DNA from 2 places in the Nocardioides sp. P5_C9_2 genome. Region 1 is predicted to be linked to the other one. Evidence: predicted binding sites of a transcription regulator. Region 1 holds the regulator's gene; the other holds the start of a gene.

Region 1 (4,292 bases):
GGGGGAGCAAGGTCGACACGTCGTACGCCGTGCTCAAGGGCCGGTCCAACTACGCCTGCCTGCACCGCATCCGCGAGGGTGTGCCCGACGACCAGGGGGCCCTGGTCGACGTCCCCGTCGGGTCGATGGCCGAGAAGATCCTCGAGCTTCGCGGCTGGGCGGAGCAGGAGGCCGAGGACGGCGGCACCGGCGAGCGCGACAACGCCCCGCGGCACACCGACCGCGAGTGGCGTCAGGTGAGCGTCAACCACCGTGAGTGCCTGGGCGCGGCAAAGTGCCCGTTCGGCCAGGAGTGCTTCGCCGAGCTGGCCCGGGAGAAGGCGCAGCGCTCCCACCTCATCGTCACCAACCACTCCCTGCTGGCCATCGACGCGATCGAGGGCGTGCCGATGATCCCGGAGTACGACGCCGTGGTCATCGACGAGGCCCACGAGCTCACCGCGCGGGTCACCCAGGCGGCCACCGACGAGCTGGCGGTGGGCGACGTCGAGCGCGCGGCCCGCCGCTCCCAGCGGATCGTCGAGGACGACTCGGCCGACGCGTTGGCGGAGGCCGCCGACGCGCTCTCGGACGCCTTCGAGGCCACCATGGCCGGCCGGATCGAGCGGATGCCCGAGCAGCTCGGCTCCGCCCTGGCGCTGGTGCGTGACGCGGCGCGGACCTGCCTCTCGGCGTACCCCCGCGAGACGCCCGGCGACGGCGACGCCGACCCCGGGCGCGCCCAGGCCAAGGGGATGGTGCAGGACGTCTTCGCCAACGCGGAGCGGATGGCCGCCGATCTCGAGTCCGACGTCCTGTGGCTGAGCGAGCCGCCGCCGCAGGCGTCCACCCGCATCCCGGCGCGCCTGCACGTCGCGCCGCTGCAGGTGTGGGGCCAGATGCGCGACAAGCTGCTGTCCGACAAGACGGTGGTCTTCACCAGCGCCACCCTGATGCTGGGTGGCGACTTCAACGCCGTGGCCAGCTCGATCGGCCTCAAGCCCACCGAGCGGGTCGTGACAGTGTCCTCGGACTCCGAGGACGCCCCCGACGGGGTCCTGCCGTGGCGGGGCATCGACGTCGGTTCGCCGTTCGACTACGGCCAGCAGGCCATCCTGTACGTCGCCCGCCACCTCCCGCCGCCCGGCCGCGACGGTCTGGTCAAGTCCCAGCTCGACGAGATCTGCGAGCTGGTGGACGCCGCCGACGGCCGCACGCTGGGGCTCTTCTCCTCGCGGCGGGCCGCGGAGGCGGCGGCCGAGCACGTCCGGGAGAAGCTGCCGCACCTGACGACCCTGGCGCAGGGGGACGCCCAGCTCCCCGAGCTGGCCAAGCAGTTCGTCGAGGACCCGCACACCATCCTCTTCGGCACCCTGTCGCTGTGGCAGGGCCTCGACGTCCCTGGGGACACCTGCCAGCTCGTCCTCATCGACCGGATCCCCTTCCCCCGCCCCGACGACCCGCTGATGTCGGCGCGGCAGCGGGCGGCCGACAAGGCGGGTGGCAACGGCTTCATGCAGGTGGCCGCCACCCACGCCGCCCTCCTCCTGGCCCAGGGGGCGGGCCGGCTGATCCGGACCACCACCGACCGCGGCGTGGTCGCGGTGCTGGATCCCCGCCTGGCGACCGCCCGCTACGGTGGGTTCCTCAAGGCCTCGCTGCCGCCGATGTGGACCACCACCGACCCGGCCCTCGTCCGCAAGGCCCTCGCACGGCTCGCGGCCGGCTGAGGTCGGCTCCGTCAGGCGTCTCCCGGGGAGCGGTGACCGAGCCACCATCCTGGTCGCGTGGACGTGGGTGGCGCACAGCCCCCGGGCGAGTCATCCGCCGCGGGAGGGCCGACGGTCCGCCAGGCGATGAGCACGACGGCCCAGCCGGCCACCACGTCGAGCGTCCAGTGGTTGCCGGTCCCCACCACGACGACGGCGGTGAGGATCGCGTGCGTCCAGGCGAGGGCGGCGACCCAGCGGCGTCGTACGACGTGACTCACCGCGAGCGCCACCCACAGCGCCCAGCCGGCGTGCATGCTCGGGAACGCCGCGAGCTGGTTGGTCAGCCAGCCCAGTCCCTGGGGGGYGGACGCCTCGCCGCCCCACCAGCCCGCCGCCGAGTGCACGGCCAGCAGGTCGGTCCATCCGGCGAGCATCCTCGGGGGTGCGGTCGGCATCGCGAGGTAGGCGACCAGGGCCACGGCGGTGCTGCCGACCAGGGCGAGCCGCGCGGGTGCGTACGCCTCCCGGTGCCGGTGGAACAGCCAGACCACGACGAGGAGGGTGAGCACGTAGTGGGCGCCGGCGTAGTAGAAGGACGCGGCCACCCCGACCACGTCGTGCTCGAGGAACCAGCCGTTGAGGGCGCCCTCGAGGTCGAGGTGCAGGGCGCGTTCGACATCGAGGATCCGCAGGGCGCGGGTCAGGGCCGGAGCCAGAGTGTCGTCGGCCAGCACCCGGCTGAGGGCGTAGCCGACGTAGACCAGGGCGAGGACGCCCAGCTCGCGCAGTCCGTCCCGGGGCTTCGGTGAGACAGCGACCGTCGTCCTGGCTGTGGCGGCCGCGGCGAGAGAAGTCACTCGACCAGTGAACGTCGCCGGGCGCCCGATTGCATCAGGTATTTCCCGGTCCTTCCCCCGACTGAGGTATGGAGGAAGCCCCGAGGCGCCGTCACATGCGGCGCAGGACCGCGGTCACCTTGCCGAGGATCGTGGCGTGGGTGCCGTCGATCGGGTCGTAGGCGTCGTTGTGGGGGAGCAGCCACACGTGGCCGTCCTTGCGCTGGAACGTCTTGACCGTCGCCTCGCCGTCGATCATCGCGGCCACGACGTCGCCGTTGGCGGCCGTCTGCTCCTGGCGGATGACCACGTAGTCGCCGTCGCAGATGGCAGCGTCGATCATCGAGTCGCCGGAGACCTCGAGCAGGAAGAGGGTGCCCTCGCCGACCAGCGACTTGGGAAGCGGGAAGACCTCCTGGATCTGCTCCTCCGCCAGGATCGGTCCGCCGGCCGCGATGCGACCGACCATCGGGACGTACGTCGCGGGAGGAGCGGTGTTGCCGATGTCGGTCTCGTCGATGCTCGACTCGTCCGCGCTGGAGAGGGAGCGACGGGCGGCCATCACCTCGGGGAGGAAGACCTCGATCGCGCGCGGCCGGTTGGGGTCGCGCTTGAGGAAGCCCTTCTCCTCCAGCACCTTGAGCTGGTGCGCGACGCTCGAGGAGCTGGTGAGCCCGACCGCGGCACCGATCTCACGCATGCTGGGCGGGTAGCCCCGGGTCTCGATGGCATCCTTGATGGTCGCCAGGACGCGCTGCTGGCGCGGGGTCAGTCCGGTCGCGTCCGGCGGCCCGTCGGGCATCTCGACGACCTTGCCGCTGCGGTCCTTGCTGGCCATCCGTTTCCTCCTGCTGCTGGGCCCGTCTCATTGCGTGGCCCAACCGTAGTCCTGTCGCGGACCCGACTTCAAACATTTGTTCGAACCGCGTGTCGAGCTCTGCGTGGCCCTCAGCCCCTCGAACAAATGTTCGCCCACCCCCTTGCGTCGTTCGAACACACGCTCTACTCTCGAACACGTGCTCGATCGAACGTCTGAGCGATTCACCTCGTTGTCGGTGGCTCCCTCTAGACACGGCACCAGAACACAAGCGATCGACACCACCTATCGGCTGACTCTTCCCCTGGAGGCCACCATGAGCACCGCCACCTTCTCTCCCGCCTTTGCCCCGACCCGCGCCGCCCGGACCGCCCGGACCGTCTCGCCCTCCGGCGCTCGGCAGTCGTCCGTGCGGCTGACGCGTCGCGGCCGGCTCGTCGTCCTCGTGGCGGCGCTTGCCCTCGTGCTGCTCGCGGGCTTCTTCCTCGGCTCGGTCGCCGTCGGCACCGACGAGGCCGGGCAGGCGCCCGCCACCGAGATCGTGATGGTCGAGCCCGGGCAGAGCCTGTGGAGCATCGCCTCCGAGCTCACCGACGGCGGCGACGTCCGCACCACCATGCGCGAGATCGAGCGGCTCAACGCCCTCGACACCGTCGCCATCTCCGCGGGGCAGAAGCTCCGCGTGCCGGTCAGCAACGACTGACCTTCCAGTTTTCCGCCAGCCGACTCGACCCCGGCTGGCGGGACCGGGGAAGACAAGGAGCGGGCCCATCGGGCCCGCTCCTTGCGGCATTTCGGGGGCCCCGTGGGTCGGTTCGGCCGTGCGCTGCGACCTGAGTCACCGGGTGACTCAGGTTCCAGCGGAGGTCTGGTGCCGTGCTGACCGGGGTCAGCCTGGATGGCGGCCCGGCTGGTCCACCCGGCGGACCACAGGCGCCGCTGTCGGCT
Region 2 (4,659 bases), on a different contig from region 1:
GAACGCGGACTTGTTGGTGCCGAGGTCGGGGTGCGCGAGGACCTCGTCGGCCGCCGCCTTCTTGAGGTCCAGGGCGGCGGGCAGCTCGTCGTACTCCACGTCGACGAGCTCGGCGGCGTCGCGAGCGGCGGCCATCGAGCGGGCGACGACCACTGCGACGGTCTCGCCGGCGAAGGCGACCCGGTCCGAGGGCATCGGCACGTGCGGCGGGGTGACCTGGTCGGTGGTGATCGCCCAGGCGTTGATGCAGACGCCCTGCGCCTCGCCGAGGTCGGCGCCGGTCAGGACCGCGACGACGTTGTCGGCGGCCATCGCCGCCTCGGTGTCGATGGAGACGATCTTCGCGTGGGCGAACGGGCTGCGGACCATCGCGAGGTGCAGCATGCCCGGGAGGGCGATGTTGTCTGTCCAGCGGGTGCGGCCGGTGATGAGGCGCTGGTCCTCCTTGCGACGGCGGTCCCGCCCGATCTCCTTGGCGGAGTCGGTGTCGGGACGGTTCTCGACGGCGGTCACCGGGCACCCCCCGCGGTCGTGGACGACGCGTGCAGGACGCTCTTGACGATGTTGTGGTAGCCGGTGCAGCGACAGAGGTTGCCCTCCATGCCCTCGCGGACCTCGGCCTCGGTGGGGGTCGGGTTCTCGGCGAGCAGGTCGACCGCCTGCATGATCATCCCCGGCGTGCAGAAGCCGCACTGGAGGCCGTGGCACTCGCGGAACGCCTCCTGCACGGGATGCAGGTCGCCGCCCTCGTGGGTGTCGGCGAGGCCCTCGATCGTGGTCACCTCGTGGCCGCTGGCCTGGACCGCCAGCACGTTGCAGCTCTTCACGCTGCGTCCGTCGAGGTGGACCGTGCAGGCGCCGCAGTTGCTGGTGTCGCACCCGATCACGGTGCCGGTCTTGCCGAGCTTCTCGCGGAGGTACTGCACGAGCAGCATCCGGGGCTCGACGTCGTCGGAGACCTTGCCTCCGTCGACGGTGAGTTCGATCCTGGCCATCGAGGTCCTGCCTTCACGTAGGTGACGGGGCTGTGATGCCCGTCACGCTAGGTGCGCGGGGTTGGCGAATGGTTGGAGCGGCCGCGCCGTGGCGGCGTGAGGCCCGCCGTCAGTCGCTGACGCGGTCGGTGAGCAGCCGCAGCGTCGCCTGCAACGAGGTGAACTCGGCCTCGTCGAGACCGAGGGCGGCCTTCATGTCGCAGTGGATCTGCGTGGCGTGCCGGCGCAGGGAGTCACCCTTGTCCGTCAGCGAGACGACGACGAACCGCTCGTCGGCGTGGTCGCGGCGACGAGCGACGAGGCCGGCCAGCTCCATCCGCCGCAGGAGCGGGGTCAGGGTGCCGTGGTCGAGGCGCAACGCGTCGGACAGGTGCCGGACGGTGCTGCTCCCCTCCTCCCACAGCACGATCAGCACGAGGTACTGCGGATACGTGAGACCCAGCCCCGAGAGCACCGGGCGGTACGCCGCGGTGACGGCTCGCGACGCGGCGTACAGGTCGAAGCACAGCTGCTCCGACAAAGCCGGAGTGAGGGCCGGAGTGAGGGCCGGGGCGAGTGCCGGGGTGTCGGTGTCGGCCATGGCGCCCATCTTCGCACGACGTGCGCTACCTTGTCCCCAATCCCCTTGTGCGCAAGGTATTCGTCGGCCCTCCTGTCGACCCGAGGACCCCGAGGACCCCCATGCCCCGCACGACCCACCCCTCCGCCGGAGCGACCCCGCTCGACCTGGTGCTGGTCGCCGTCGGTGACGGCGACGCCGAGGCCTTCGCCGAGCTGTACGACGCCGTGGCGCCACGCGTGCACGGGTTCGTCCTGCGCGTCCTGCGCGACCCGCACCAGGCCGAGGAGGTCACCCAGGAGGTCCTGCTGGAGGTCTGGCGGAGCGGCTCGCGCTACGACCCCGCCCGCGGCAGCGCGCTGGCCTGGACGATGACCGTCGCGCACCGCCGGGCCGTCGACCGGGTGCGCTCGAGCGAGGCCGGGCGCCGACGCGAGACGGCGTGGGACGACCGGAGCACCGAGCGCGAGGCGGACGACACCTTCGCCGTGGCGCACGCCCACGAGCGGGCCAGGGTGGTCCGGGAGGCCTTGGCGTCCCTCACCCCGGTCCAGCGCGAGGCGATCGAGCTCGCCTACTACGGCTCCCGCACGCACACCGAGGTCTCGCAGCTGATGAGCGCGCCACTGGGGACCACCAAGACCCGCATCCGCGACGGCCTCACCCGGCTCCGCGACCTGCTCGTCGTCCCGGTCGCCGAGCCCGCGTAGTCGCGAGCGGGCACTTCCTTGCGCGCTCAGCGCGCTGAGCGGGCACTTCCTGACCCGATCTCCGGCGTACGCCGCCGGCCCACCTCCGTGAGGACATGGTCGCCAACGCAGCCGTTGACGCCCGAACTGTCGTGCCGATGTGGGCACCGTCAGCGAGGATCGGTAGCCAGCACGTCCGAACTTCGATCCTTCCCGGGCCGCCCTGAGCGAGTACGAGAGCCGGACCCTCCGGGGATTTCGCTGGTGGTCGACGGCAGACCTGTGTCACCACCAAGACCGCCAGGAGTGTCACCCATGTCCTGATGCAGAACTGTCACCGATGTCTTGAGAGATGACAGTGAGGATCCCCCATTGTGAGGATGTCACTCGAACACCTGTTCGACTAGCGTGGTCCTCAGATGCCGGACCCGCTCGGAGGACCGGCCTCACGGCCGATCAGCGGGGGGCAGGGATGACGAGTGGACACCTGGTCCAGGACGCCGTCGAGGCGATCTCAGCGGCCCTGGACAAGGTCGCCGGCGTCGAGCTCCTCTACCTCGCACCCGCCGAGAAGGCCGAGGCGCTGGTCGAGCTGGCGCGACTCGAGTCGCGGGTGACGTCGGTCCGGTTGCGGTTGATGGCGGTGTCTGAGGATGTCGCCGAGGAGGCCGGTGATCGGGATGTGGCGGCGTGGTTCGGGCGGACCGTGCGGGCCGACCGGCGGCCGGCGCGTCGGGACCTGACGTTGGCGCAGTCGCTGGAGCACCGCTGGTCGTTGCTGGCCGAAGGTTTCGGGTCCGGGGAGGTGTCGACCGCGCAGGCCGACGTGATCGCTCGGGCGTTGGACGACCTTCCCGACAAGACCCCGGCCGACACCGTCGCTACCGCCGAGCGGGTGCTCGTCGAGCACGCCGCCACCTTCACCCCGCACGAGCTACGGGTTCTGGGCAGTCGGATCCTCGACGTCMTCGCKCCCGAGGTSGGTGAGGACCAGGAACGCAAGCGACTCGAGGACGAGGAKCGCCYCGCCCGCAAGACCACCAGCCTCACCACCCGCTCCCACGGCGACGGGACCACCACCATCCGGATCCGGGTCCCCGACGCCACCGCCGGYCGGTTGATGACCTACCTCCACGCCTGGACCAARCCCCGCAAGGCAGACGGGACTGGGGGCGGCACCGGCGGGGCCGACGCGTCCTCGTCCGTGCCCTACTCCACCCGCCTCGGCCATGCYTTCTGCTCACTGCTCGAGCACCTCGACCCGACGAAGCTGCCCGTCCACGGCGGGACCGCGACCACCGTGGTGGTGACGATGGACTTCGACGCGCTGATGCGTGGTCTCGGGGTCGCGACCACCAGCACCGGTGACCGGATCACCGCCGCCGACGCCCGCCGGCTGGCGTGCACCGCGAAGATCATCCCCGCCGTCCTCGGCGGCACGTCCGAGATCCTCGACCTCGGCCGCTCCCAACGCCTGTATCAGGCCGCCCAGCGCAGGGCCATGGGCCTGCGTGACGGCGGCTGCCGCGCCGAAGGCTGCGACATCCCCGCCGCCTGGTGCGAAGCCCACCACCTGACCCCCTGGTCCCAGGGCGGSAAGACCGACCTCGCCGACGGCGTCCTCCTCTGCTCCCACCATCACCACCGCGCCCACGACGACCGCTACCTCCACGACCGACTCCCCGACGGKGACCTCCGCTTCCACCGACGGCCGTAGGCCCGGTCGGCGCCGGGTCCTATCGTGGGTGGCTGATGCATGGAGGGGGAACCATGGGACATCGAGCACTCCTGTCACCACGCGCCCAGGCCGCGCTCGTCCTGGCGCCGCTCGTCCTGGTGGGCGCGGCGCTGGCCGCCGTCCAGCCCGTCGCCGCGGCCGGGCCGACGTGCGACGGACGGATCCCCACGATCGTGGGGACGGAGGGCGCCGACACGTTGACCGGCACGCCCGGTGACGACGTCATCGCCGGCCTCGGTGGCCGCGACGTCATCGACGGCGGCGCGGGCGCGGACCTCGTCTGCGGCGATGCCGGCCCCGACGAGATCACCGGCGGCGAGGGCGACGACCGCCTGTTCGGCGGCACCAACGGCCGGCTCAACGTGTTCGAGAGCGGGCCCGAGCCCGCCGGCGACGTGCTGGTCCCGGGTCCGGGCGACGACCTGGTCGACCTGGGCGTCAACACGGTGCTGCGCGCCGACGGGTGGAACCCGCCCGACACCCTCGACTACGGCGGCTCCGGCGCGGGCGTGACCGTCGACCTCGTCGCCGGGACGGCGACCGGCCAGGGGACGGACACGCTGGTCGTCGCGCAGCCCCAGCCCACGATCGGGTACGTCGTCGAGCTGCTGGGATCGCCGTACGCCGACCACCTCCTCGGCACCGACGACGCCGACCAGCTCATCGGCAACGGTGGTG

What was found. The regulator LexA, encoded in region 1, represses DNA repair genes until DNA is damaged. The targets are predictions, from matches to a motif close to TCGAACANNTGTTCGA.
Region 2: ACXJKL_RS03395 (DUF222 domain-containing protein) is a predicted target of LexA. The motif match lies at 2,631-2,646, and genes of this name have one in related genera.

Annotation. Positions count from the first base shown of each region.
Region 1 is NZ_JBFUMD010000005.1:21,181-25,472, forward strand. It holds gene ACXJKL_RS00645 (ATP-dependent DNA helicase) at 1-1,709, shown strand, start outside; gene ACXJKL_RS00650 (phosphatase PAP2 family protein) at 1,721-2,548, opposite strand; gene lexA (transcriptional repressor LexA) at 2,640-3,365, opposite strand; gene ACXJKL_RS00660 (LysM peptidoglycan-binding domain-containing protein) at 3,661-4,047, shown strand.
Region 2 is NZ_JBFUMD010000035.1:8,756-13,414, reverse strand. It holds partial or broken gene ACXJKL_RS03415 (xanthine dehydrogenase family protein molybdopterin-binding subunit) at 1-513, opposite strand, end outside; gene ACXJKL_RS03410 ((2Fe-2S)-binding protein) at 510-995, opposite strand; gene ACXJKL_RS03405 (MarR family winged helix-turn-helix transcriptional regulator) at 1,105-1,575, opposite strand; gene sigK (ECF RNA polymerase sigma factor SigK) at 1,677-2,264, shown strand; gene ACXJKL_RS03395 (DUF222 domain-containing protein) at 2,716-3,960, shown strand; gene ACXJKL_RS03390 (calcium-binding protein) at 4,014-4,659, shown strand, end outside.